Regions from separate parts of the Paenarthrobacter sp. NPDC090520 genome, predicted to be linked through region 1. Evidence: predicted binding sites of a transcription regulator. Region 1 holds the regulator's gene; each other region holds the start of a gene.

Region 1 (6,948 bases):
GATTCACTCATAGTGCTGGCCGTACGGCCTGTTCTCCTCCGGTTGGTTATCGTCTTTTCCCCGGTCAGGCGCCGCGCCCACCGTGGTCCGGCCATATGCCGGAATGCCTTCAATCCTACGCCAGCAAGCTGCCGTCCGAACTGGCACGGCACCATCGCACGAAGAGCCGGATGCCACCACCGCTACGTTGGCTGTTTGTCTCAACTCGGCATCAAGCCGGTATCAATCCTGTTTCAGTTGGTGCCGGCCCGGCAAAACCCGGCCAGCCGCCGTCGGACGTATGCCAAGCTGGCAAGGCGGGGTGAAAAGTCCGCCCGCGCAGGACCGGATGCCCACTCCGGCGGAAGCAAGGCAAGGAAACCCCACATCACGCAGTCAGCCACCCCACAGCAAGGCGCCCGCAAGCGGACGAAGTCCGCCGTTGCCGCGCCCGCTATGGCTGCCGTCCTGTTCCTGACCGGTTGCATCGCCAACGGCGGCACCACCGCGCCCACCTCAAGCCCGGCCATCAATGTCCAGGACGCCCCCGCGAGCAACGCGCCGTTGGAAACCACCCAGGCCTCCACCAAGATCCCGGTCTATTGGATCGGGCGGAGCAAGGACAACGTCTACCTCTACCGCGAGTTCCGGGACATCTCCGGCGACGGGAACCCCGTCACCACGGCCTTGCGCATCATGATGGCCGAGAAGCCGCTGGACCACGATTTCTTCACCCCATGGCAGGAACCCGGCAGCCTGGCCACATCGATCTCAGGCAAGAACGTCATCACGGTGGACATTTCGCGGGACGCCTTCAACTCGAACCTCGACGCCGGCATGGCCCAACGGGCGGTCCAGCAGTTGGTGTACACAGCCACTGCAGCAGCCTCGTCCTCCGGGCTGATCAACTCCGGGCAACAGATCCAGGTGGTCATCCTGGTGGATGGACACACCGACTTCATGGCCTTCGGCCAAGTGAAACTCGGCCAACCCATGGCGAGGGACGCCTCGATGGTGGCTCCCCTGTGGATCATCGACCCCCAGGAGGACACGACTTTGCCGGCCGGTGCCGTCAAGTTCAACGGCCGCAGCACGGACAGCTCCAAGCCGGTGAACTGGCAAATCCTGCAGGATAACGGCGGCGCCAGGACCAGCCTGCTCACCGGCCAAGTGAAATCCACCGGTGAACCGGGACAATTCGGCGTCTTCACCTTCAGCGCCACGCTGAAGCCCGGGCGCTACGAGCTTCGCGTGACCCAGGTGGACAGTTCCGGGCAAGCCGACGAATCGACACTGGATACCAGGCTCTTCAACGTCAACTGACGCCCTGGGTCAAGCCTCCTGCCAGCGCCCCAGGACATCGCTCGCCAGTACGACGGCGGCAGGCCCGGCCGTCGATGACCTCAGGACATGGTGGCCCAACAGGGCCGTCACGGCACCAGCATCGCTCAGGCGGGTTACTTCGCGCGGCGAGATGCCACCCTCCGGTCCAACGATCAACAGGACTTCCCGGGGTGCGTGAGGGTCGGCACCGGCCAGTTGGGCCGCGCCTTCCAGGACGGACCGCAGTCCATTCTTTGCATCCTCATGGAGGATGACGGCCACGTCTGCCTCAGCGACTGCCTTGGCCAGCGATGCGGAGTCCACGATGGACCTGACCTCGGGGATCCAGGCGCGACGTGCCTGCTTGGCAGCGGCGGTGACCACCGACTGCCACTTTGCATGGGCCTTGGCCGCACGGTCGCCCTTCCACCGCACGATGGAACGTTCCGCCTGCCAGGGAATGACAGCGTCGATGCCGAGTTCCGTGGCGGTCTCGATGGCGAGCTCGTCCCGGTCGCCCTTGGCCAGGGCCTGGACCAGCACCAGCCGCACCGACGGTTGTTCCTCGAAGACCACGTCCGTTGCCGTCACCGAAAGCGAGCCTTGGCCGGCGTCGGACACCTTGCCAGTGAGCCGGGCGCCGGACCCGTCCGCGAGATCCACGGGTTCGCCGACGGCCAGCCGCTTCACGGTCACGGCGTGGCGGGCTTCAGGACCTTCGAGGATGAACACGGAACCCGGCCCCAGTCCGTCCAGGCTCCCGGCCGGGGTGAAGAAGACGGGGTTGCTCACCGCTACAGGTTACCGAGCTTGTCCCGGAGCTTGGCGAACATGCCGCCACTGGCTACGAGCTTGCCTTCCGTGAACTGCTCACCGCGCAACTTCGCAAGCTGCCTCAGCAGGTCTTCCTGCGCGGCATCCAGCTTGACCGGCGTCTCGACGTGCAAGTGCACCTTGAGGTCTCCGCGGCCGTAGCCACGAAGATGGGTGACCCCCAAACCGCGGAGGGTAATGATTTCACCCGACTGCGTGCCCGCCTTGACGTCGATTTCCTGGGCGCCATCGAAGGTCTCCAGGGTCAGTTCCGTTCCCAGCGCGGCAGCAGTCATCGGCACGCTCAGTGTTGCGTGGAGGTCGTCGCCTTCGCGGATGTACGTGGAATCGCTGTTGACGCGGATCTCAACGTAGAGGTCGCCGGCAGGGCCTCCGGCAGGGCCTGCCTCACCCTGGCCGGACAGCTGGATGCGCGTTCCCGTTGCCACGCCCGCCGGCACCTTGATGGTCAGCGAGCGGCGGCTGCGGATGCGGCCCTGGCCGCTGCACTCGTTGCAGGGGTCCTTGATGATGGTGCCGAAGCCTTCGCAGGAGCCACACGGGGCCGTGGTCATGACTTGGCCGAGGATGGAGCGCACTGCCCGCTGGACCTGGCCGCTGCCACCACAGATGTCGCAGCGTTCAGGGTGCGTTCCGGGACGGCAGCAGCTGCCATCACAGGTGGGGCAGACAACCGCGGTGTCGACTTCAAGCTTCTTGTTGACGCCGAAGACCGCGTCCTTGAGGTCGATGCGGACGCTGATGAGGGCATCCTGGCCGCGCCGGACGCGGGAGGCAGGACCTGCGTGTCCCCCGCCGCCACCGCCAAAGAAGGTATCGAAGATGTCCTGGAAGGCAAAGCCCTGCCCGGAGTAGCCGCCACCGAAACCGTTGTCGGTTCCGTTCTCGTTGCCGGTGGCGTCGTACACGCGGCGTTTCTGCGGGTCGGACAGCACTTCGTAGGCGTGCGTCACGGCCTTGAACTGCTCAGCGACATCCTCGCCCGGGTTCACGTCCGGGTGCAGTTTTCGCGCCAACTTGCGGTACGCCTTTTTGATCTCTTCTCCGGTGGCTTCCGGGGAGACTCCCAAAACGTCATAGTGGCTGCTCAAAGTCAGTATCTCTTCCTTGTTGTGCTGCGGTTCTTACGTTGGTGGCCGGCCTCAGCCGCCGAGAATACGGGAAAGGTAGCGGGCCACGGCCCGCACGGCGGCCATGGTGGTGGGATAGTCCATCCGGGTGGGCCCCAGGATGCCCACCTTGGCGCCGGAGCCGTAACCCGTGGCGACCACCGAGGCCTCGGACAGCCCGTCATAGGGGTTCTCCCGGCCGATGCTGACGGTGACCCCGCGTGGATCATCACCCATGTCAGACAACAACCGAAGCATCACTACTTGTTCCTCGAGGGCCTCAAGTACCGGGCCGATGCTCAGGGGGAAGTCCACGTTGGAGCGGGCCAGGTTTGCTGTTCCCGCCATCAGGATGCGCTCTTCGCGGCCGGTATCGCTGAGGGATTGGAGTCCGGAGGCCAGGACCTGCGCCACCCCACGGACTTCCGGCCTGCACAAGGCCACGACGGAGGGCAGCACCTGCGGCAACAGCTCCAAGGGAGTGCCGGCAATGCTGCCCAGGAACCTCGCACGCAGGGCCAGCAACGACTCGTTGCTGACCTCGGTTCCGGCATCGATGACTTTTTGTCCCACGCTGCCGGTGTCCGCGATCAGGACCACCAACACCTGCTTGGGTGCCAGCAGCACGAACTCCACATGCCGGACCAGGGCCCGCTTGGAGTGCGGGTATTGCACCACCGCTACCTGGTTGGTCAACTGCGACAGGAGCCTGACTGTCCGCTCCAGGATGTCGTCAAGATCGTCGGGGCCTTCAAGCAGGGAATGGATGGCCCGGCGCTCGGCGGCCGAGAGCGGCTTCACTTGGGAAATCCGGTCCACGAACAACCTGTAGCCCTTGTCCGTGGGAATGCGGCCCGCGCTGGTGTGCGGGGCGGCAATGAGGCCTTCCTCTTCCAGGACGGCCATGTCATTCCTGATGGTGGCACTGGAAACGCCCAGATGGTGCCTCTCCACCAATGCCTTGGACCCGACAGGTTCGCGAGAGTGCACGTAATCCTCGACGATGGCACGCAACACTTCCAGCTTGCGCGGCTCACTCATGTGCAACACCTCCTGTCGACGCTCCGAATGCGGGCTGCCCGGCATGGGATGGACCCGGACTGACCCTTGCTTTTAGCACTCAACATGCCTAAGTGCTAACAAGTCTAGTATGGGCCACCCCGTTGCTAGCATTGAAAACGCCCGCGGATGACGTCCGGGGAGCCGGCTCCACCCGTTACCGGCCCATCAAACCCAGCGCGAAGAGGTATGAAGTCCTTGGCTTTCGACACATGGGGTCCGCAGGACCTTTCCGCACCCGTCAAACAGCAGCTTCCCGAAGTGCCTGTCCAGCGCGGGATGGTCCTGGAAGACGTCCAATCCGGGTGGGTGGGCGAGGTCGTCCGGGTAGAGAAGTCCGGCGGAATGCACATCGTGTCGCTTGAGGACCGCCGGGGCAAGACGCGGTCCTTCCAACTGGGGTTCGGCTTCCTCCTGGAGGGCCAGGCCATTCGTCTGCTCCCCCCGGCCGCCAGGCAACCGGCCGGCGCTGTCCAGGCCGGCGCTGTCCAGCCCGGCCGGACGGCGTCGGGCTCTGTCAAAGTCCAGGGCCAACGCGCACAAGTGGCAAAAGCCAGCCGGATCTGGGTGGAAGGCAAGCACGACGCCGAACTCGTAGAAAAGGTCTGGGGTGACGACCTCCGGGTGGAAGGCATCGTCGTGGAGCCGCTACATGGCGTGGACGACCTCCGGTCCGCCATCGCCGCCTTCGGACCCGGACCGCAACGCAAGCTCGGAATCCTGGTGGACCACTTGGTGGCCGGTTCGAAGGAGTCACGCATTGCGGCCGAGGCCATGCAGGTACCGGGAGCCACGGGAAACGTGTTGATCGTGGGACACCCCTACGTCGATGTATGGCAGGCGATCCGCCCCAAGGTACTGGGCATCGAACAGTGGCCCGACGTGCCTCGCGGCACGGACTGGAAGACGGGAATCCTGAGGGCTTTCGGCTGGCCGCACGAAACGGCGGAGGACATCGGGCTTGGTTGGCAGCGCTTGCTCGGGGCTGTGCGGACGTATGCGGACCTGGAAGCGTCCCTTCTGGGGCGCGTGGAGGAAGTCATCGACTTCCTGACCGCCCCCTGAGCAGGGACACCTGCCCGTTTCAGGGACGGATGGTCCCTGCAGGGAGTCCGGACCCAGTATTCTGGGACAGCAACACCGCATTTTTACAGCAAAGGGAAGACACCGTGGCAGAGAACGCTCCAGAAGAACAGGGCAGGGCCGCAGGCCAGCCCCAGTACCATGGCGCACCTGCGAATGCACTGCCCCTCACGGCAAGCGAAGACCGGCAGTGGGCCACGTTGGCGCACTTCGGTGGAATCCTCGGCTGCCTTCCGTCCTTGCTCATCTACTTGATCTTCCGCGAGCGTGGACCGTTTACGGCGCAGGAGTCCAAGGAAGCCCTGAACTTCACGCTTCCGCCCACCATCGCGGCCGTGTTGGCGAACATCCTGGTCCTGCTGCCGGTTGTGGGCAACATCTTCGCGGTCATCGCGACAGCCATCTGGGTGGCCTTGACGTGCTTCTCGGTTTCCGCGGGCATCCGCGTCAACCACGGCCAACCCCACCGCTACCGTTTCAACCTGCGCTGGATCAAATAGCGCCGCGGGCGGTCAGTCCGGCAGGATCCTGCGCACCACTGCGTCCGCCAACAAACGGCCCTTGAGGGTCAGCACCAAGCGGCCCTTGAAGGCCGCAGCGGGATCCACCAGGCCATCGGCAATCAGCCCGGCCATGGCATGTCTGCCCACTTTGTCCAAGGCATCCACGTCCAATCCCGAGCCAAGGCGCGCCTCAAGCATGATGCGCTCCACTTCCCGCGTACCGGCGTCGAGGGTTTCCCTGCCCGCAGCAGGCGACGTTGCCGCCGCCAGGCGTGAAGCGTAGGCAGTGGGGTGCTTGACGTTCCACCACCGGACACCGCCAACATGGGAATGGGCTCCCGGGCCGATCCCCCACCAGTCGTCGCCCCGCCAATAGGCGAGGTTGTGGCGGCACGCCTGTTCGGGAGTCCTGGCCCAGTTGCTGACCTCGTACCAGGTGAGGCCTGCCGCTGAAATCAGCTGGTCGGCGAGCTCGTACTTTGCTGCGTGGTCGTCGTCGTCGATTCCCGGCACTTCCCCACGCCGGATCTGGGCAGCCAGTTTGGTGCCATCCTCGACGATCAGCGCGTACGCACTGATGTGGTCAGGATTGTAGGACAGGGCGGTTTCCAAGGACAGCCGCCAGTCGTCCATGGACTCACCCGGGGTGCCGTAGATCAGGTCGAGGCTTACCGCCAGGCCCGCGTCGCGTGCCCATTGAACAACCAGCGGGACCCTGCTGGGGGTGTGGGTGCGGTCAAGGACCTTGAGGACATGCGGCACAGCGGACTGCATGCCGAACGACACCCGGGTAAACCCGGCATCCGCGAGCACTTGGAGGGACTCGGGCGTGACGGAATCAGGGTTCGCCTCGGTGGTCACCTCTGCGTCCGGCCCAAGTCCCCAGTGTCCGACGGCGGCACGCAGGATCCGTGCCAGGTCTTCCGCCGGGAGCAGCGTAGGGGTGCCACCGCCGAAGAAGACGGTGCTCAGCGGGCGGGATGGAACGCCGGAAGCCTCCAGCGCGCGAACGGCGAAATCCACTTCGGCCACGGCCGTGCCGGCATAGGCGTCCTGCG
Region 2 (6,948 bases), on a different contig from region 1:
GTATCCGGTGCACCACACCACATTTGCCACGTCCAGGGTGGTTCCGTCCTCAAGCACCGGCTTACCTGCATCAATGCCGGCCACCCTCGACACCATCTGGATGCCCGCCGCGCGGAGCTCCTTGCTACGTGTCCGGATCAGGGGTGCTGCCATCGCCTTGAATCCAGGTGCTGCCTTGCGTCCGATCGGGGTGTTCAGGGTCAGGACATACAAACCGAGGAACCTGATCACCGGCAGGAAGAACCGAGCTCCGGCCCGGCCATGGCGGACGGGAAGTTCACCGCTCGGTTTTCCTGCCACGAACGTCTGGTGCGTCCGGCTGGCTTCCAACGCTATTTCGGCCCCGGAATTGCCGAGGCCCACCACCAGGACAGGTCCCTGTTGGAACTGCTGCGGGTTCCGGTAGTCCGTGGAATGCAACTGCACGATCCGACGGTCAAGGCTGTTTGCGAAGTCCGGCCGCTTCAGCAACTGGTGCCCGCCTGTGGCCACCACGACGTTCCGGGCATGCCACCTCTGCTCCCCCGCCACGACGACGAAGCCGTCGGCATCCTGCAGGACCTCATCCACCCGGGCACCAAGGACCAGAGGCAGGTCGAAGCGTCGGGAGTAGTCCTCCAGGAAATCCGCCAGTTGATCCTTGGTGGGGAACGCCAGATGGTCGCCCGGGAACGGCATTCCCGGAAGGCCGTCGTATTTTGCGGGCGTGAACAGCCGAAGCGAGTCCCACCTTGCCCGCCAGGCCGCACCTGCCCTGGGGTTCTCGTCGAGGATGACGAAGTTCCGATGCTGGCTGGCGAGGTAATAGCCCATCGCCAGTCCGGCCTGCCCGCCGCCCACCACGACGGTGTCCACCTCAGTGCGCTGGTTCTCTTGCATGGCAGTTGTCCTCCTGAATAGTGCTGCGAATGCTGATACGGCCAAGGTATGGCGCCAGGTGTTCCCGGCGCGTCGGGAGGATTGCCCAGTCCGCTGGAGAGAATGTGGGTATTTATGCGCAGCGAGAGAGCGATCGCCAGAAAGGGGCGTTCGGTGAGAGAGGATCCGGGGTGGGGGTGGGGGTGTGTCGAGCGGGATTCAGGGGATGAGGTGGTGTTCGAAAGCGTAGGTGGTGGCTGCCGCCCTTGAGGGGACGCCGAGCTTGGCCAGGATGTTGCTGACGTGCCGGGCCACCGTTTTTTCGCTGAGGTAGAGCAGTCTCGCAATGGATTTGTTCGAATGCCCCGCCGCGATCAATGCCAGGACCTCGGACTCCCTGGGCGAGAGCAATGATTTGTTTCCGGATTGTCCACCCCGGAGAGCCTGAACCCCGGCCATCGCCGGTGCTGCGCCGAGGTCGGCAAAATCGGCCAAGGCTGCCTCAAATTCCATGGCCGCCGAATCGGCATCCCCCAGTGCGGCACATGCTCTTCCAGCCATGACCCGCGCCGCTGCTGCGTGGAAAGGCGCCTCCAGGGTGTACCACAGCCGCCAAGCCCGCCGGGCCGCTCCAAGGGCGCGCTCCCCTTCCCCTTCTGCCAGCAGGACGGCGGCCTCGGCCTGGGCGGCGAGGGCGACCTCCAAAGGCCGGCTTCGGGGATTCAGCCAGCCGGCCAATTCGTCGAGGGCGGTTCTCGCCGCTGCCAGGTCACCGGACTGCAGATCAATCTCGACGACGGCGGGAAGCAGCCTTCGCCGGTTGGCCGGGTCAGCGCCGGCCGCGGCGCGGTGAATGCGTGCCTTCGCCTCTGCTGTCTTACCGGCCGCGAGCCGAAGCAAGGCAAGGCCCGGTTCCGGTTCGAAGCCTGTCTCCGACGCATTCTTGAAGGCTTGCTCGGCTTCTTCCCACTGGCCACGGAGCCTGAAGACTTCGCCCTCCTGGTACCAGGCACCAAACGTCGCGTCGGGATCGCCTTTGCGGATCCGTCCCTCGGCGGCACGGGCCACGGCCAAAGCTTCGTCCCAGGCACCATGGAGGATCAGCAACTCGGCGCGGAAAGCCTGGCATTGCGCCCCGAACATCACCATGTCAGGGCGTTCCCCACACCACCGCTCCAGTGCGGCCGTCCATTCCTGTGCCCTTCCTACGTCCTGGGCCAACCGGCAACTACCCAGGACGGCGCAGTAGATGATCCCGGTGGGTATGGGTGAAACTTCGCCGGCAGTCACCGATACCATCACCTCGTCCAGCAGTTGCAGGCCTTCCTCGGGGTAGCCGAGCGCCAGGCGGGACGTCCCCACGCCGAGGCGGCCCATGGCCTGGAGATCCTTTTCGCCAAGCGACTCCCCAATCTCCAGCGCTCTGTTGAAGAACCCGTAACCAGCTTCGGGGTCGCCGCCACGCAGAGTGCCGAGCCCCGTCGGTATGAGCAGGTAGCCCTCGCCGGCAGAAGGATGTCCAAGTCCCTCCACCAGGCGCTTGGCCTTGGCCAGCCACCCGCTTCCCCGCGCGTATTCGCCCATGTCCATCAGGAACATCACCAGCCATGCGGCGCAGCGTGCAGCGCTGTCCGGGTCCCCAACGGTCAGGTGCTCGTCGTGCGCCCGGCTGAGGTACTCCACCCCGTCACCGTTAAGCCCCAGCAACATGGCAACCGAGGCGAGGAGCTCCATGTCCTGGGGCGGCAGCCCACCCTCCGAATCGGCGCGGACGAGGCACTCCAAAGCGTCGCTCCAGCGGCGTTCCGTGAAAGCCGAGCGACCCAGGTCCAGGGCAGTGACAGGTGCTGTCATATTTCACTTCTCCGGTGGAAGCGGCACGGTTGGCGTACCCAACCGGCACTTCCAGCGTCAGGTTACCGCCCGCCGTCGTACGCGGACAATAGCCATCCCGAACCCCTCAGAAGGCACAAAGAAACCCCGGCCACGCAGGCGTGACCGGGGTTTCCAGGAGCAGGCAGCTTAGTGCTGGTGGCCTGCGTGTGCGTCTTCTTCCTCAGCCGGCTTCTCGGCAACCAGGGTCTCGGTGGTGAGAACCAGGGCGGCGATCGAAGCCGCGTTGCGGAGAGCGGAGCGGGTGACCTTGACGGGGTCGATCACGCCGGCGGCGATCAGGTCCTCGTATTCACCGGACTTGGCATTGAAGCCGTGGTTGGCGTCCAGGTCGGAGACCTTGGAAACCACCACGTATCCGTCGAAGCCGGCGTTCTGGGCGATCCAGCGCAACGGCTGCGTCAGGGCGCGGCGAACGATGCCGACAGCGGCAGCTGCGTCACCCTCGAGAGCCTTGACGGCGGGAGCCTCGTGCAGCGCCTTGAGGGCGTGGATGAGGGCGGAACCACCGCCGGAAACGATGCCTTCTTCAAGGGCGGCACGCGTGGAGGAGACAGCGTCCTCAATGCGGTGCTTCTTTTCCTTGAGCTCAACCTCGGTGGCTGCGCCAACCTTGATCACGCCGATGCCGCCGGCCAGCTTGGCCAGGCGTTCCTGCAGCTTCTCGCGGTCCCAGTCGGAATCCGTGCGGGTGAGCTCAGCGCGGAGCTGTGCAACGCGGTCGGCTACGTCCTGCTCGGTACCGGCACCGTCCACGATGGTGGTGTTGTCCTTGGTGACCGTGATACGGCGTGCCGTACCCAGGACCTCAAGGCCAACGGTGTCCAGGCTCAGGCCGAGGTCCGGAGACACGACCTGTGCACCGGTGAGGGTGGCGATGTCCTGGAGCATGGCCTTGCGGCGGTCGCCGAAGCCCGGAGCCTTGACGGCCACAACGTTGAGCGTGCCGCGGATACGGTTGACGATCAGGGTGGAGAGGGCTTCGCCTTCGATGTCTTCGGCGATGATGAAGAGCGGCTTGGAAGCCTGGAGGGCCTTCTCCAGCAGCGGCAGGAAGTCCTGCAGCGAGGAGATCTTTCCCTGGTTGATCAGGATCAGCGCGTCTTCGAGGACGGCTTCCTGGCGCTCTGCGTCGGTGACGAAGTACGGGGAAAGGTAGCCCTTGTCGAACTGCATGCCCTCGGTGAGGACCAGTTCGGTCTGCGTGGTGGAGGACTCTTCAATGGTGATGACACCATCCTTGCCCACCTTGCCGAAAGCCTCGGCCAGCAGTTCGCCAACCTCGTCGCTCTGTGCGGAGATCGCTGCGACGTTGGCAACCTGCGTGCCTTCGACTTCGCGGGCGTTCTCCAGCAGGCGGGCGGCGATGGCTTCCACGGAAACCTCGATGCCGCGCTTGATCTCGCCCGGAGCGGCGCCGGCTGCGACGTTGCGCAGGCCTTCCTTGACCAGGGCCTGGGCGAGCACAGTTGCCGTGGTGGTGCCGTCACCGGCAACATCGTTGGTCTTGGTGGCGACTTCCTTGGCCAGCTGTGCGCCAAGGTTCTCGTAGGGGTCGTCCAGCTCAACTTCGCGGGCGATGGTCACGCCGTCGTTGGTGATGGTGGGCGCGCCCCACTTCTTGTCCAGCACCACGTTGCGGCCGCGGGGGCCGAGGGTCACCTTGACGGTGTTGGCGAGCTTGTCGATACCGGCCTCAAGCGACCGGCGGGCAGCGTCGTTAAACGCAAGCTGCTTTGCCATGGTTGTGTCCTTTCAGAACGGAAAACCCGCACCACTGGCGGCTGGAGGATATTCCAACGATGCCTGCGGTGCGGGGTTCCAGGAAGTTACTTGACGACGATCGCGAGGACGTCGCGGGCGGACAGAACGAGGTACTCGCTGCCACCGGTCTTGACTTCGGTTCCACCGTACTTGGAGTAGATAACGACGTCGCCAACGGCTACGTCCACCGGTACGCGGTTGCCATTGTCATCGAAGCGGCCGGGGCCGATTGCAACAACTTCGCCTTCCTGCGGCTTCTCCTGTGCGGAGTCCGGAATGACCAGGCCGGAAGCCGTGGTCTGCTCTGCTTCGAGCGGGCGAACAACAATACGATCCTCAAGAGGCTTAATCGAGACCGACACTCGGATCTCTCCTTTTCATGAGCTGATTCATGGACTAAGAACAAGGGTGCCGAGGCGTGCAACCGTCGTCGCGGTGCCGGTAGCTGCCTGGCGTGGTTAGCACCCACCAAGGGAGAGTGCTAACCAAGACTCTATGTAAGGCGTTAGCACTCGGTCAAGGTGAGTGCCAGCATTTCGTCATGGGTGAACCCGGCTTACTGGTCCCTCAGGTCATCGAGGTCGAAGTCCTCGTCGTCGCCGTCCGCCGCTGAGGCCCCGCGGTTGAGGTACAGAACGATGCCGGCTGCAACGGCGACGACGCCGGAAACCACCAAGCCGATGATCCCGCCTGCGCGGACTCCGCTGTACAGCTCCCGGATGTCGCGGGCCTCGTCGGTTGCGTCATTGACACTCTTGCCCGTCACCGAATAGGCGGCGGCATTGAAGGAGTCCAACGCAAAAATCACTATGAGAAGGCCGACGCAGATCACGGCGATCACGACGCCGGCAATCAAGGCCGGGCGGGCATAGGTGGAGAGGGACCGGCCGGCGGAATGCTCTGCGGCTCCTGGATGGACGGGCTGGTTCCCGTCCGGGCTGTCGGCGTCGGAGGGCTGCGGAGCTGCGGTGTCTTCCATGAAATCAACCCTATCGGGCTGATCGGTCCGGTCTCAGCCCCGGACGCGAAACGTTAAGCTGGATGCCATGCCCAATGCTCCCCAGGAACACCTCGCGCCCTTGCTCACCACCGAAGGATGGGAACTGCTTGGCTCGCTGGGACCCTACCGGGAAGCCGACGCGCTGGCCCTGAACGCCTCGCTGCGCAAGGCCGGGCACTCCCCCGAGCTTGTAGCCGCCGTCCTGACGCAGTCGCGCCTGCGGACCAAGGCCGAGGCCAAGTTCGGCGAGTTCGCCCATCAGATGCTGTTTACCCAGGCGGGCTTGGAACAGGCCACCCGCCTCAATGTTGCAGCCCGGCACGCCGAGCGCTTCGTGAAGGCAGGGATCTCCCACGTTGCTGATCTGGGGTGCGGGTTGGGTGCCGATTCCCTGGCGCTGGCGTCCATGGACGTCAACGTGACCGCGGTGGAGATGGACGAGACGACGGCCGCCTGCGCAACCATCAACCTGATGCCGTTCCCGCGTGCCACGGTGGTACATTCCGATGCCACGTCTGTGGACCTCTCCGGGGTGGACGGTGTGTGGCTCGATCCGGCCCGACGGACCACCTCAACCTCTGGAACAAAGCGAATTTGGGACCCCGAGGCATTCTCTCCCCCGCTCTCGTTCGTCGAGGGCCTGGCAGCATCCGGCCGTGCGGTGGGGGTCAAAATGGGCCCGGGCATGCCCCACGATTCCGTCCCGGGCGGCTGCGAGGCCCAGTGGGTTTCCGTGGGCGGTGACGTCACCGAAGTGACCCTGTGGTTCAACGCCGTAGCCCGCCCCGGGGTTCGCCGCGCAGCGCTGGTGATCGGCGCCCAGGGCGCTGCCGAAATCACCAGCGGCGAGGATTTCGACGGCGGTCCGGTGGCCGCCGTCGGGCCCGTGGAAGGGTTCCTGTATGAGCCCGACGGCGCGGTGATCCGAGCGGGTCTCGTGGCCGACGTCGCAGAACGGATCGGCGGGCATCTGGTGGACGAACACATCGCCTACATCTGTGCACCCAAACTTCACGACACCCCCTTTGCCCGCGCCTACCGCGTGCTCGAGGTGATGCCCTACAACGTCAAGGCCCTCAAGGCGTGGGTCAAGGCAAACGGCGTCACCGTGCTGGACATCAAGAAACGCGGCACCGCCGTCACGCCTGAAGAACTCCGGAAACAACTGCTGTCTGGGAAGACGTCCGGCAAGGCGAAGATAGCCACGCTGGTGCTCACCAGGATCGGCGAGGAGCGGGTGGCTGTTGTGGTGGAACCGGTTAGCGTTTAGGCCTGCTCTCCCCCGACATCATCAAGACCACCACCGCCATCGCTGCGAAGGCCTTCGAACGCCGTCGAGTCGGCCGGGAGGGTACGGCGAATCCGCGAACCACAACTACGTCGTCTTCTTGGCGGCAGCAGGGTCCAAGGTGCATTCGCTGTGAACGTTTATG
Region 3 (6,948 bases), on a different contig from region 1:
AGGGCAAGGCCCAGGACCTTATCGCGGGCAACGAAGAAGCCATCCAGGACGGAATCGAGAAAGTCGGCGATTTCGTGGACGAAAAGACAGACGGCAAGTTCGCCAGCCAGGTTGACCTCGTTCAGGGTGCGGCCGCGGACTTCGTGTCACGTATCGACGACGAAGAGGACGCAGCTGGTCCCGCGTAAGACACCGCCAGCAGTAGCGCAGCCACTACCTCCGGCAACTCCGCCACCACCTTCGTGGTTGCCCTCGAAGCGATACATAGCCCTTTAGTTTGAAAGGACCAATATGGTCAGCCAAAAAACCACAACACTTCCACATCGGCACGACCTGGAACCCGCGCCAACCTTGGCTGCCAAACTGGGCGCCGAGGCCATCGGAACATTCATCCTGGTTTTTGGTGGCGTTGGCACGGCACTATTTGCGGCAAATTTCCCGGACAAGTCAAACACCCTGGGCGTTGGACTCCTCGGAGTGTCACTGGCCTTCGGACTTACCGTCGTGGCAGGGGCGTATGCGTTCGGACACATTTCCGGTGGGCACTTCAATCCGGCAGTAACCATCGGCATGGCTGTTGCAGGGCGTTTCCCCGCAAAAGACATCCCGGCCTATGTGATTGCCCAGATTGCGGGCGCCGCTGCCGCATCAAGCGTGCTGGCCGCAATTGCAACCGGTGGCCCCGAGGGCTTCTTTGCGGCCGCACGTGCCAGCGGATTCGCATCGAACGGTTTCGGTGATCACTCCCCTGGTGGGTTTGGAGTTGGTTCGGCACTGGTCATCGAATTCGTTTTGACCGCGGTTTTCGTTCTGATCATTCTCGGTGTCACGGAGAAGCGGGCAACGCCAGGATTCGCAGCCCTGGCCATCGGCTTCAGCCTGACTCTTATTCACCTCATCAGCATCCCGGTAACGAATACGTCGGTGAACCCGGCACGTTCCATTGCAACGGCCCTCTGGGCGGATGGCTGGGCAGTCGGTCAGCTTTGGGTTTTCGTCGTTGCGCCAATTGCCGGCGGCATTGCCGCAGCATCCCTCTATCGCCTGGTGCGCCGGTCATAGCGAACTTCGCCTTAATTGCCTTCGATCCGCCAAGACGCGCTTCGTCCTACGGCCTAGGGTCAGCTCAGCGCTCGACGGCGGCGCCCCTCACGGCTGCGGCCCGTAGATGAACTCCTTGGCATGGTTGACGGCCTTCTTGAACGCATCGTTGCGCAAGGAGACCTGGTCGCGCGATGAACCGCTGCCGGGCTCCATGAACGTGGTTGGCCCCGGCCGGAGGATCCAGATGTCCCCCGCTGGCGGGAGGTAAAACACCCCGAAGGAACGATATTCCGGATCGTCCGTCCAGATGGGAACAACCGCAACCGCGGCACCCGTATCCACGTTGATCCACTGGGCGCGGGGCATGGGTTGTTCGTGCACTTCGGGGTCCAGGAACGGCGCGGTCCCCTTGCCCCAGCGCTCCTCGAAGCGCTCGTAGAACGCAGGCATCAGGTGGCTGTCATAGGAACGCCAGGCGCTCATGTGGGTCTCCTTGGATGTGTACGGCGGAGTGGTGACCAGCGGGTAGGTCCGAAGCTGACGGGTTGCTGCTGCCGCCCAGGTGCGGGCACCGCCGTCGTTCGATGGATTCGAACGCTGACGGGCGTGCCGGAACCGCGCGTGCGACCCCTGTCGTAAACCGCCCGCTTTCCTGGGTCCGACAAAACGACGTACGCCTGCATGACGGCGTGCAACTGCTGGAGGTCGAGCGCCTCGGAGGCACCGCCGTCGTGCGTCTTTTTGCGCGTGTCCGGGTGGTGCTGCCGTATCAAGGCGCGGTAGGCGCGGGCGATTTCGCGCGCCGACGCAGTTGGCGCTACACCGAGGATCGCGTAGTAGTCAGGTTCATTTCCCAAGGCCGGTTCCCGGTGGACGTGCGGTTGGCTGGGAGATGGCCCCCGACGGACTGAACGTATCAGGGCCGGGGGCCATCCTTTCGGGAGGCAACGTCGGGGCCGCGCTTCCTCTGCGCAACAAGCGCTATGGCGTGGCGCGAAGCCTGCGCCCATTTCTCCGATGCGGCCGGTCGGATGCTCTCCCGCTTGCACGCTTCGCGTTGGCTGCGTGGCCTCCGCGAAGCGAGCTATCAGGCGTTGATCTCCTGGCGTTGTCCAGTGGAGCTGATCTCGATGCGTCGCGGCTTGGCTTTTTCGGCGACGGGGATGCGGAGGGTCAGGACGCCTGCGTCGTAGCTGGCGTTGACGCCGTCCGTGTCCAGGGTGTCGCCGAGGATGAGTTGCCTGCTGAAGACGCCTTGGGGCCTTTCAGCGGCGATCAGTTCCGTATCTTCTCCGGCGGGCGACTTCCGCTCCGCCTTGACCGTGAGGACGTTGCGTTCCACGTCCAGCTCAATCGACTCGGGGCTTACTCCGGGCAGGTCGAGAGCAACAATGAATTCCTCGCCGTCCTGCCAGGCGTCCATCGGCATCCCGGCAGGCCGTGCTGTTGTGCCAAAAACCTGTTGGGCGAGCCGGTCGAATTCGCGGAACGGGTCAGTGCGCATCAGCATGTGGTTCTCACTCCTTTGGATCTTGATGCTGATTCTGTTGTGGTGCCAGCCTTCCTGATCTGTATTGGCTGGTATAGATTTTTTATAGCACTCAGCTACGATGGGCTGCAAGTGGATTTTTTGGAGATTTTTGGGAGTGGTTTCGTGGCAGGTTTTCCGGCGGAAGCGCACGACGGCCGATTGGCTGGTTCGGCGCCGGGCGGCGGCCCCGGCGCGGCTGCTTCGAGGGACGACCTAGGGGTCTACGCCATCTCCGTTGCGGCCGAACTCGTGGGCATGGGTCAGCAGAACATCCGGCTGTATGAGCGCAAAGGGCTGCTCACTCCCGAAAGGACCGACGGGGGCACGCGGCGCTACAGCGAACGGAACCTGGTGACACTGCGACGGATCGGAGTGCTCCTGGACGAGGGACTCAACCTGGCCGGCGTGAAGCTGGTGCTCGAGTTGGAAGCTACGAATCGCGGGTTGGTGGAAGACAACCGTGGGTTGGTTAAGGACAACGCGGGGCTGCGGGAGGACCTGAAGCAGGCGCAGGGTGAAAGCCCCGCTACATAGTGAGGTTCGCGAACCTCAGGAGACCCGATGGAACTGTGCTGGCTGAACAATACATTTGCGTCGATCACCCCTTCTGATCACTGGGAACGAAGCGCAGGATGGGACGGCTCACTACTGGGGGCGCTATGCTCGGCTGATGCAAACAGATCAGGACCTCTGGAAGTCGAGCGTTGGGGCGGAGCTGCGAGACGGCCAAGCTGAGAATTTCGGATTCTACATTGCGAGTTTGAACCTATATCACGGGCAGTCAATCCCCCTGGAGCGAGCGGGAGTCACCGCCATCGTAGGAGGAAACAACGTTGGCAAGTCGTCGCTACTTCGTGAACTGCATGACAGCTTATTGCGCCCGCCAACCCAAGGTATGTCGCAGGTCCTTCGGTCGGCACCCACGGTTTTGGAGGGCGAAGCCGGAGATTTTCTTGCTTGGCTCGCCCTAGCGGCTCCTTATTCGGCGCGCGATACTCACAACGTTGGGTTCCGGACGAGTGATCAGATACTTCAGCCCGATCTGGCGTTGGCATACCACCGTCGGGGCCGCGATAATAACAACGTTGGACCACTACGCAGTTTGCTGGCGCATTTCGCCACAGCACGCGAAAGGTTTCAATTTTGTTCACCCGCCAACAGGCGAGGCGACTTGAACGACCCACCCACCCATCCGCTCCATTGGATTGAGCAAAATGCCCAACTAAAGTTCGAATTTCAGGCCGCAGCGAAGGACATCTTCGACTGCGACCTAACTCTCGATCCAGTAAGTGGGAGCTTGTTCTTTCGAGTCGGGAAGCCCGACTCACCCGCGCCGCCGATAGACAGAGTAGCGGAAGGGAGCTACCTCAACGAACTTCTGCGGCTGCCCACCCTCGAAACACAAGGCGACGGCATGCAGTCAGCTCTATCCCTACTCATGCCGGTCATCACCTCAACATTTCCTCTGGTCCTCGTAGACGAGCCGGAGGCATTCCTACATCCGCCGCAGGCAAGAAAGCTGGGTGCCATCCTGGCGAGGCTAGCGCACTCTCGCAAGGTCCAGATGATCGTGGCAACACACGACCGGCATTTCCTTACCGGCCTGCTGGATGCAGCTGAGGTTTCCGTCTCCGTCGTCCGTCTGAGCCGCGACGGCGATGCGTCACAATCGAAGCACCTGGACTCAGCAAAGCTCCGACAGGCATGGGGTACCGCGTCAATCCGTCACTCAAGCCTGCTGGACGGCCTTTTCCACAAACTAGTTGTGATTGCGGAGAACGAGCGTGATTGCCAGTTTTTTGCCGCAGCTCTAGAGGCGCTCGGCTCTGAAGAAGTGCTGCCGCTTCGCCCGCATGACGTCCTTTTCGTACCTTCCGCAGGAAAGGGAAATATACCGGCGCTGGCGGAGGTGCTCGTAGCTTCTGGGGTGCCTGTTGTGGCCGCCCCCGACCTCGACATACTGAATTCAGAGGGAAGCATCGAAAGGCTATACACAGTTCTCGGAGGCACTTGGTCTACTGTCAAAGCCACTTATATGGCAGCGACGGCGGAATTCCAGGTTCCCAGAATGACGCGAACCCACCGGCAGGTTCTCGATATGGTCACCGGAGTCCTGGGAACCGAACCGGATGCCACGTATACGAGCCAGTCGAAAAAAGACGTTGCCGCGGCCATGGGTGTCGAGAGTGAGTGGCGGAGACTGAAGGAATATGGAGTACGCGCATTTAGGGCAGAGCCAGTGAAAGCAAAGGAGCTCCTAGATGACCTCCATGCCCGTGGAATCGTTCCAGCTCATGTAGGTGAGCTCGAACGATTCGCACCAATGGTAGTGGCGCGAAAGGGTGATGGCTGGCTAGAGGAAGCGATCGCCTGCGACGCACACCGAGATAAAGATGTCCAGCATCATCTGCGACAGATACTAGCCGCCGGAGGGTTCCCAACAGACGACTGATCTCGCTACGAACACGGCGATGGCCCTAGAGAATCGCCGTCATCCCATTCCATCCCGTGCCCACGCGCGAGGCGGACGGCCACACGGAGCCGCCGGCTCCGGAGTACAGCCACAGCTCCCCGGCCGCATTCCGCGCCAGGATGTCCGCGCGGCCGTCGCCGTCGAAATCGCCGGGTCCAACAAGCGAGTTCATGCTGTTCCAACCCTGCCCGATGCTCTGACGGGACAGCCATCCCCCAATGCCGTTCGGCGGGTACAACCACAGGGCTCCCGAGGAATCGCGGGCCGCCATGTCGGAGACGCCGTCTCCGTTGAAGTCTGCCACTCCGGTGATTTCGGACATCCCGTTCCAGCCCGAGCCAACCCACTGCCGCGGCAACCAACCGAACTGGCCGTTCCCGCGGTACCGCCACAGAGTGCCGCTGGAGTCCCGGGCCATGACGTCCACATGGCCGTCAGCGAAGAACGGTCCGCTTCCCACGATCGCGGTCATGGAATTCCATCCCTGGCCAACCGCCACCCGCGGCCACCATCCACCAGAACCATTGCCGGGGTACAACCACAGAACACCGAAGGTGTCACGAGCCAGGACATCGGGAAAGGAGTCGCTGTTGAAGTCACCGGGCGAGACCAGCGCAGTCATCACATTCCAACCGACCCCCACCTGGACCCTCGGCAGCCAGCCACCCGAGCCGTTGCCCGGGTATAGCCAAAGAACACCGGACGTATCGCGTGCCAGGACATCTGAGAAGGAGTCGCCATTGAAGTCGTTCTTGACGGGGGCGGCGGCAGAGCCAGCGATAACGGACACCGAAGCACTCCCGTTGTTTGCCACATAGACCATCCCCGTGGAGGAGTTCACAGCAGCGTCAACGGGATCCTGCCCGGTGAACACTCCAGAGACCTTGCCGGAAGGACCATCCACAACGGTCACTCCCCTGCCACCCATGAGGGCGTAGGCCTTATCAGCGCCGGGGTTCACGGCGAGGTCTGTGATCCGTGTGGGTGCCACATAGGATGCGATCTCCGTCAGCGTCTGCCCGTCGAACACCTTGACGTATCCCTCGAGCGACGTGCTGTCCGCGGCAACGTAGATCTTGTTGGTAGCCGGATCAACGGCGACTTTCCCCACGAATTGGTCAAAGGGAATAGTGCCGGTAACTTCGTCCGTGATCCCATCAACGACACGTACGCTGGCGCCGTAGCGGCCGAGCGTCGTGAAGTAGGCCTTGTTGCTCGCCTCGTTCACTGCCACAGCAAGGATGCCGCCGGCGCCGATGTTGATGGTGGTCTTCACGGTGCCGCTCGCATCAAGGACCCTCAGCGTCCCGCCCGAGAGCACGTAAGCCTTGCTCGTAGCAGAGTTCACCACTATGTCCTGTGCGCCGTTGGCCAGGGCAACGGTCTTCACGGCATTCGTGGCCCCGTCAATGATGGCAAGGCCGGATTGAACGCCAACGTAGATCTTGTTGTTCGATTCGTTCACCGCAACGACACTCGGTGAAGCGCCAACCGGCACAGACGTGACAGCTCGCGTTGCGCCATCGACCACGGCCACGGAGCCGCCAATTTCGCTGACATACACCTTGTTCGTCACCGAGTTCACGGCTACGTCCACTGGCCGGTCACCGGTGTAGAGCAGGCCTGAGGACGTGGACCCGTCCAGGACGGACACGCCATCACCGGTAGCAATGTACGCCCGGTTGGTCACCGCATTCACCGCAACGGCAGAGGGTTGTGCTCCCACAGGAACAACGTTGGTTACGTCGTCCGCCACCGCCGGCGAAGCCATGGTTCCCAACAACATGGCCAGCCCCAGGCCGCCCGCAGCAACCCCCACCGCCCCCAAGCGCCGCCGTCGTACGCGATCCGAACCTGCAACAAGCGCGCGCGAATGATCCCCAGCAGCAGTCATGGCAAG
Region 4 (6,948 bases), on a different contig from region 1:
CGAACAGACAAGAATGCGTCTGTTACTCCCGACGGCGGCGGTCGGCTTGGTGGGCTTCTTCGTTTTGTGGGGGGTTGGCGAACTCGGTCTTGGCGACCGCTTGTCGCCCGCCATTTCGGCAGTGGTCATCGGTCTGTTGGGTCGTGTGGTTGCCCTGAAGCTTGGCGCTCCGCAGTTGGTGGTCGCTGTTCCTGCAGCCTTGATCCTGCTGCCCGGCCTGACGATCTTCCGGTCGATGTATGCACTGACTGTGGAAGGGGGCGACATCCTGGCGGGTGCGGGCGGGATGCTCAACGCCGGAGCGATCGTCCTCGGTGTGGCCGCAGGAGTCGTGCTCGGCGACAACCTTGCCAGGCCGCTGACGAAGGGCCTGTCCAGCAACGAGCGGCGGAGGGTTCGGCGCCGCTAGATCTTCCTGGATCTTGCTAGATCTTCCCGACGGGGAGCTTTTTCTCGGCCTGGAACACTTCCTCCACTCGGCCCTGTGCCCAGTATCCGGACAGGGACACCTGGGAGCGTTCCAGGCCGTGCTGCACGAAGAAGATCTCACGGAGGCCCTTCATATAGCCGCGCTCTCCGTGTGCGAAGACATCCACTCGTCCGGGCAGCCATTCGAGGTTGCGGAGGGCGTCGAGAAGGATCTCGCTGGATCCCGCCGGCACTCCGTTGCGCTGCAGCCAGTGCACTTCCACCCCGGAAGGAGCAGCGATGGGCAGGATGTCCTCGGCGCTGTCCACTTCCAGGAACGCGAAGCCGCGGGCGTCCGGCCCCAGGGCCTCGATGCTTGCCGCAATGGCCGGGATAGCCGCGTCGTCACCGGCGAAGAGGTACCAGTCGGCGTCGGGCGACGGGTTATAGGCGCCACCGGGGCCGGTGAAGACCAGGCTGTCGCCGGGTTCCGCTGCGGCTGCCCACGGACCCGCGAGCCCTTCGTCGCCGTGGACCACAAAGTCAATGGCCAGTTCCCTGGCTTCCAGGTCCACCCAGCGGATGGTGTAGGTCCGGGTGTGCGGCCACTGCTCCCGGGGCATGGTCTCCCGGATGGCCCAGAGATCCAGTGGAAGCTCGTAGTGCACGCCAGGCTGTGGGAAGACGATCTTCACGTAGCGGTCCACGAATTCGTTGTTCGCATAGTCGCTGAAGCCGGGGCCGCCCGCCACGATCCGCACCATGTGCGGCGAAAGTCGTTCCTTGCGCAGCACCACCAGGTTGATCTGGGGGCGTGTTTGGCGGTTTGCGGACGACGTCACAGGAAGAGCAGCAGGCATGAAGGCAAGCCTAAGCTAATTGGCTGCGCGTGGCCTGTGTATGAGTCGAACGTTACACCCCAACCCTCTCTCACCTAACGCTCGTTTCTGGCGGACCCTCTCTCACCTAATGCCGGTTTCTGGCGGGCCCTCTCTCACCGACTCCCGCCGGGCACTAGCCGGTGAGAGAGGGACGGTGTTTGGCGGGTGGTTTGGTGAGAGAGGGACGGTGGAAAGGGGTGGTTTGGTGAGAGAGGGTCCGGGGTGGGTGGGGGCTAGAGAACGGGGAGTTCCCAATCGACCGGCCCGGCACCCTGCCCCGCGAGCAGCTCGTTGGTTCGGCTGAACGGCTTGGACCCGAAGAACCCCCGGGACGCGGACAGTGGACTCGGATGAACGGACACGATCGACGGCGCGCCGTTCAACAGTGGCCCCACGGATTCCGCGTCCTTCCCCCACAGGATCGCGACGAGTGGCTTCTGCTTTCCATCGGCGTCGGTGCGGTTCGCGACGGCGGTGACAGCCGCCGTCGTGATGGCCTCCCACCCCTTGCCGCGGTGTGAGCCGGCATTCCCTGCCGCGACGCTGAGCACGCGGTTGAGCAGCAGGACACCCTGGTTCGACCACGCCGTGAGGTCGCCGTGTATGCGCGGCGGCAGCCCCAGATCATCGTGGAGTTCGCGGTAGATGTTGGCCAGGCTTCGGGGGATGGGCCGGGTTTCTCGGGACACCGAGAAGGAAAGCCCGACGGCGTGTCCCGGCGTTGGGTACGGGTCCTGGCCGAGCAAGAGCACTTTGACGTCCGCCAGGGGCCGTTGGAAAGCCCGCAGGAGGTTGGAGGCTGCCGGAAGGACCTGCGTCCCGTGGCTGGCCTGCTTGGACACGAAGGCCAACGCCTCGTAGAGCTCTCCCTCAACAGGCCGAAGGGAGCTTGCCCAGTCGGGAGCCATGAGTTCCTCGAGGGGTCTGTCGAGCAGCGCGCCGAAGTCCTGGTCGGTGGTGTTGTTGGGTTCAAGGTCAAAGAGTGCATCCTCGCCAGTCACCCGGCCATTGTCCCTTGCCGGGGCTGCGCGTGCGAATGACAGGCTTGTTATTCGCCCGTAACATAGGGGTAGGACATTTTCCCCAACAAGCGTCGAAGGAGTGTGCCGTGGCCGAACCAGCACCGGAACCGATGGCGCCGCAGGCAACGGGTTTTGCCCTTGAAGACCTTGCGGCCGGCGTCCGCAGCGACTCGCCGTTGAGCGAGCGGGACCAACAGATGTTGGCCTTGGAACGGCAGTGGTGGAAGTACGCGGGGGCCAAAGAACAGGCTATCCGGGAACTCTTCGATCTCTCAGCCACCCACTACTACCAGATCCTCAACGCCCTCATCGACACCGAGGACGCATTGGCCCACGATCCCATGCTGGTCAAGAGACTGCGTAGACTACGTACGTCCCGCCAACGCGCGCGGACAGCGCGGCGCTTGGGGTCGGACGCGTAAATCGGCAGGCTGATCTGTCAGCAGCAACCAGCAAGGACAACGCTTCACCATGACCAAATTTGCCAAGGATGAATTCGACCGGGTCCCGCAGAACGCGTCCCGGCAGGGCGTGCACCGCGACGCCACGGAGACAGCCCGCCCCACCTTGTGGCCTGTCCTGACCGTTGGAGTCGTCGCCTTGGTGCTCGGCCTGGTTGCTTTCCTGATCCTGCCGCGTCTTGGATTCGTGGCTCCTGTTGCCTCGTCCAGCACTTCCGCGCCGGCCTCGCAGCAGAGCGAGGCGGTGCCGTCCGCAACCCCGTCCGAGACGGGCAGCGCCCCCATCGCCTCGGGTGAACCCACGCCTTCCGAGTCAGCGTCGGCTACCCCGTCCGCGGCCCCGGTGGACAAGACCACTGCGGTGGCCGTCTACAACGGCACCGCGACGGCGGGCCTCGCCAGCCGCGTGGCCGGAATCGTCCAGGGTGATGGTTGGGCACTCGGCACGGTGGGGAACTGGGGCGGGCTGCCGCAGCAGACTTCGGTGGTGTTCTACAACGCCCCGGCCCAGAAGGCGAATGCCGAGGCAGTTGCTGCCCTCCTGCGCATCACCTCGGTAGTGGAGTCTCCGGAAGTCCAGCAGCCGCTGGTGGTTGTTGTGGGACCCGGCTACCAGTAAAACCGCGTGCTCCAGCCATCCCGGTTAAGCCTCAATAACAAAAACGCTGCCCTGCCTTCGGGCGGCAGCGCGGGCGCCGTGACTGTGGTTACAGTGGATTGATTCCGGTACGGAGATCCCGTCAACCGGTCTTGGCAACTGTGAAAGTGTGGGCATCATGGCTTTGGGAACCGTCAAATGGTTCAACGCCGAAAAAGGGTACGGCTTCATTACTGTGGACGATTCCGGCGATGACGTCTTTGTGCATTGGTCGGCCATCCAGATGGACGGTTTCCGCGCGCTCGAAGAGGGCCAGCGCGTTGAGTTCGAACTCGGCGAAGGCCTGAAGGGCCCTCAGGCCGAGAGTGTCCGCGTCGCCTGACCCGGAGTCCGGTTCTCCGCTGTCGGCTGAAACTGCCCGGATGTATGGCGCAAGGTGGCGCCCCTGCTTGCACTCTCAACGGTCGAGTGCTAATTATTGATTTAGCACTCCCACGCATCGACTGCTAATTCCGGCCCGTTCGCGGCGCCTCGGGGATGGTATTCGGTGCCGGGAGGATCAAGAAACACCCTGGTGGGGTGAGGTCCGGAGCGCGCGGCATACAGAGGTCGCAGGCAAAGGATCGTCCGTCGCGGGCATCCCACCTGACAGGTACCTTCTTAACGACTGTCCCGAAAGGACTACCGCCGTTATGGCCAAGATCATTGCATTTGATGAAGAGGCACGCCGCGGCCTCGAGCGGGGCCTGAACACCCTTGCTGACGCCGTCAAGGTCACCCTCGGCCCGCGTGGACGCAACGTCGTCCTCGAAAAGAAGTGGGGCGCCCCCACGATCACCAACGATGGTGTTTCCATCGCCAAGGAGATCGAGCTGGACGATCCTTACGAGAAGATCGGCGCCGAGCTGGTCAAGGAAGTTGCCAAGAAGACGGACGACGTCGCCGGTGACGGTACCACCACCGCTACGGTCCTCGCCCAGGCACTGGTCAAGGAAGGCCTGCGCAACGTTGCCGCCGGCGCCGACCCGCTGTCCCTCAAGCGCGGCATCGAGAAGGCCGTTGACGCTGTCATCAGCGAACTGCTGGCCTCCGCCAAGGAAATCGAAACCAAGGAAGAGATCGCCGCTACGGCTTCCATCTCCGCCGGCGACCAGGAAATCGGCGCACTGATCGCTGAAGCCCTGGACAAGGTGGGCAAGGAAGGCGTCATCACGGTCGAGGAATCCAACACCTTCGGCCTGGAGCTCGAGCTCACCGAAGGCATGCGCTTCGACAAGGGCTACATCTCCGCCTACTTCGTCACCGACGCTGAGCGCCAGGAGACGGTCCTCGAAGACCCGTACATCCTGATCGTCAACTCCAAGATCTCCAACGTGAAGGAACTCGTTGCGGTCCTGGAGAAGGTCATGCAGTCCAACAAGCCGCTGCTGATCATCGCTGAAGACATCGAGGGTGAAGCCCTTGCCACGCTGATCGTCAACAAGATCCGTGGCACCTTCAAGTCCGTTGCCGTCAAGGCTCCGGGCTTCGGTGACCGCCGCAAGGCGCAGCTCGCCGACATCGCCATCCTCACCGGCGGCCAGGTCATCTCCGAAGAGGTTGGCCTCAAGCTGGAGAACGCTGGACTGGAACTCCTTGGCACCGCCCGCAAGGTTGTTGTCACCAAGGACGAGACCACCATCGTCGAAGGTGCAGGCGACGCCGAGCAGATCGCAGGCCGTGTTGCCCAGATCCGTTCCGAGATCGAGAACTCCGACTCCGACTACGACCGCGAGAAGCTGCAGGAGCGCCTGGCCAAGCTGGCCGGCGGCGTTGCAGTCATCAAGGCCGGTGCCGCAACGGAAGTTGAGCTCAAGGAGCGCAAGCACCGCATTGAGGACGCTGTCCGCAACGCAAAGGCTGCCGTTGAAGAAGGCATCGTCGCCGGTGGTGGCGTTGCCCTCATCCAGGCCGGTGCCAAGGCCTTCGCCAACCTGAACCTCGAGAACGACGAAGCAACGGGCGCCAACATCGTCAAGGTTGCCATCGACGCTCCGCTGAAGCAGATTGCTTTCAATGCCGGCCTCGAGCCGGGCGTTGTTGCCGACAAGGTCCGCGGCCTGCCTTCCGGCCACGGCCTGAACGCTGCCACGGGTGTTTACGAAGACCTGCTGGCTGCCGGCGTCAACGACCCCGTCAAGGTCACCCGTTCGGCCCTCCAGAACGCTGCTTCCATCGCTGGTCTGTTCCTGACCACCGAGGCTGTAGTAGCCGACAAGCCTGAGAAGAACGCTCCGGCTCCGGGCGGCGACGAGATGGGCGGCATGGGCGGCTTCTAAGCCTCCTGTACTGCAGCGTCACGCTCAGAACGTACGACGGCGGTCCTCACCTTTGGTGGGGGCCGCCGTCGGCGTTTCACCGCTGGGGGATGGGCCGCCGATTGCGTGGGAATCCGGCCACTTCGCAGGGAGAGTTGCGGCGTTATGGCACGCTTCCCGCATCCTCGCGGGTTCCCGGGGGCCGCAAAAAGTGTCAGTGCAGTCTGGCAGGATTAAAGGCATGACGATTATTGCTGCCGCCGATGGCTCTGCCCTCGGCAATCCTGGGCCGGCCGGTTGGGCCTGGTATGTTGACGATTCCTGTTGGCGCGCAGGAGGTTGGCCGCACGGCACCAACAACATGGGCGAGCTCATGGCTGTCCTTGACCTGTTCCGTTCAACGGCCCACATCCCCCAGGAAGAGCTGCGTATCCTCTGCGACAGCCAGTACGTCATCAACTGCGTCACCAAGTGGATGCCCGGATGGAAACGGAAGGGTTGGCGCAAGGCCGACGGCAAGCCCGTGCTCAACGTGGACCTCCTCAAAGATATCGACCAGGCGATTGTTGGCCGCAAGTACACGTTCGAGTGGGTCAAAGGCCATGCGGGCCACGATCTCAACGAAGCTGCCGATGAGCGAGCGCGTGCTGCGGCAACGGCCTACCAGCAAGGTGTGGCAGCCCCGGGTGGACCCGGCTTCTCGGGCGCCGCTGGAACAGCCGCAGAGCCCGTTCCGGCCCGTGCACGGGCTACAGCGGCCTCCGGCGGTACTCCGGCCCAGGCCGTAGCCGCAGCCCCGACAGCAGCACCAGCATCACTCGCCGTTCCATCATCAGTCTCCGGTTCGGCGCCAGCCGCGCCTGCATCCAGCCCCCTCCCGGCTTCGCGGCTGGAGCGCACACCCCGCCTGCATTCCGAGCCCACGCTCTTTGGCGAGTCGGGGATCTTTGGCCAAGCCGACCTTTTCAGCGAGCTGGAAGACGCCGCTGCAACCCCGGAGCTGTCGGCCGAGGAAGTGGTGGTGGCCCTCGAACGCGAACTGCTCCGTCCGGACGTTCGCGCGGATATCGGGAGGATCGGCGTGTTGCTGCACCCCGAGTTTGCCGAGATCGGCCAGTCCGGAAGGTTCTGGACCCGGGACGCCATGATGGTTGCCCTGGAGGAGGATCCGGGGGAGCACGTGGAACTGGAACTCCTGAACGCAGACCGCCTCAGCGAGAACACCATCCTGCTGAACTACCGGAGCTTGTCCCACGCGGGTTCGGCTCTCCGCAGCTCGGT

What was found. Region 1 encodes HrcA, which represses chaperone genes, less so after heat shock. Its sites were predicted from a motif close to TTNGCACTCGNNNNNNNCGAGTGCNAA; they were not measured.
Positions count from the first base shown of each region.
Region 2: a site for HrcA is predicted at 5,021-5,047, ahead of groES (co-chaperone GroES). Genes of this name have one in related genera too.
Region 3: a site for HrcA is predicted at 2,639-2,665, ahead of ACIQTZ_RS19550 (Hsp20/alpha crystallin family protein). Genes of this name have one in related genera too.
Region 4: a site for HrcA is predicted at 3,854-3,880, ahead of groL (chaperonin GroEL). Genes of this name have one in related genera too.

Region 1 is NZ_JBIVXM010000002.1:185,839-192,786, reverse strand. Features, by position in the region: gene ACIQTZ_RS03550 (PhoH family protein) at 1-11, opposite strand, end outside; gene ACIQTZ_RS03545 (GerMN domain-containing protein) at 196-1,302, shown strand; gene ACIQTZ_RS03540 (16S rRNA (uracil(1498)-N(3))-methyltransferase) at 1,312-2,094, opposite strand; gene dnaJ (molecular chaperone DnaJ) at 2,097-3,227, opposite strand; gene hrcA (heat-inducible transcriptional repressor HrcA) at 3,279-4,286, opposite strand; gene ACIQTZ_RS03525 (DUF3097 domain-containing protein) at 4,503-5,369, shown strand; gene ACIQTZ_RS03520 (DUF4870 domain-containing protein) at 5,474-5,887, shown strand; gene hemW (radical SAM family heme chaperone HemW) at 5,900-6,948, opposite strand, start outside.
Region 2 is NZ_JBIVXM010000001.1:17,979-24,926, reverse strand. Features, by position in the region: gene ACIQTZ_RS00120 (flavin-containing monooxygenase) at 1-879, opposite strand, end outside; gene ACIQTZ_RS00115 (LuxR C-terminal-related transcriptional regulator) at 1,078-2,712, opposite strand; gene groL (chaperonin GroEL) at 2,881-4,494, opposite strand; gene groES (co-chaperone GroES) at 4,581-4,877, opposite strand; gene ACIQTZ_RS00100 (hypothetical protein) at 5,072-5,494, opposite strand; gene ACIQTZ_RS00095 (SAM-dependent methyltransferase) at 5,562-6,785, shown strand; gene ACIQTZ_RS00090 (hypothetical protein) at 6,891-6,948, opposite strand, start outside.
Region 3 is NZ_JBIVXM010000020.1:17,340-24,287, forward strand. Features, by position in the region: gene ACIQTZ_RS19530 (antitoxin) at 1-188, shown strand, start outside; gene aqpZ (aquaporin Z) at 292-1,062, shown strand; gene ACIQTZ_RS19540 (hypothetical protein) at 1,150-1,527, opposite strand; gene ACIQTZ_RS19545 (J domain-containing protein) at 1,524-1,901, opposite strand; gene ACIQTZ_RS19550 (Hsp20/alpha crystallin family protein) at 2,132-2,554, opposite strand; gene ACIQTZ_RS19555 (MerR family transcriptional regulator) at 2,699-3,109, shown strand; gene ACIQTZ_RS19560 (ATP-dependent nuclease) at 3,747-5,027, shown strand; gene ACIQTZ_RS19565 (FG-GAP-like repeat-containing protein) at 5,053-6,942, opposite strand.
Region 4 is NZ_JBIVXM010000005.1:131,115-138,062, forward strand. Features, by position in the region: gene ACIQTZ_RS08420 (threonine/serine exporter ThrE family protein) at 1-409, shown strand, start outside; gene ACIQTZ_RS08425 (siderophore-interacting protein) at 426-1,268, opposite strand; gene ACIQTZ_RS08430 (uracil-DNA glycosylase) at 1,523-2,290, opposite strand; gene ACIQTZ_RS08435 (DUF3263 domain-containing protein) at 2,398-2,733, shown strand; gene ACIQTZ_RS08440 (LytR C-terminal domain-containing protein) at 2,783-3,391, shown strand; gene ACIQTZ_RS08445 (cold-shock protein) at 3,549-3,752, shown strand; gene groL (chaperonin GroEL) at 4,063-5,688, shown strand; gene ACIQTZ_RS08455 (RNase H family protein) at 5,909-6,948, shown strand, end outside.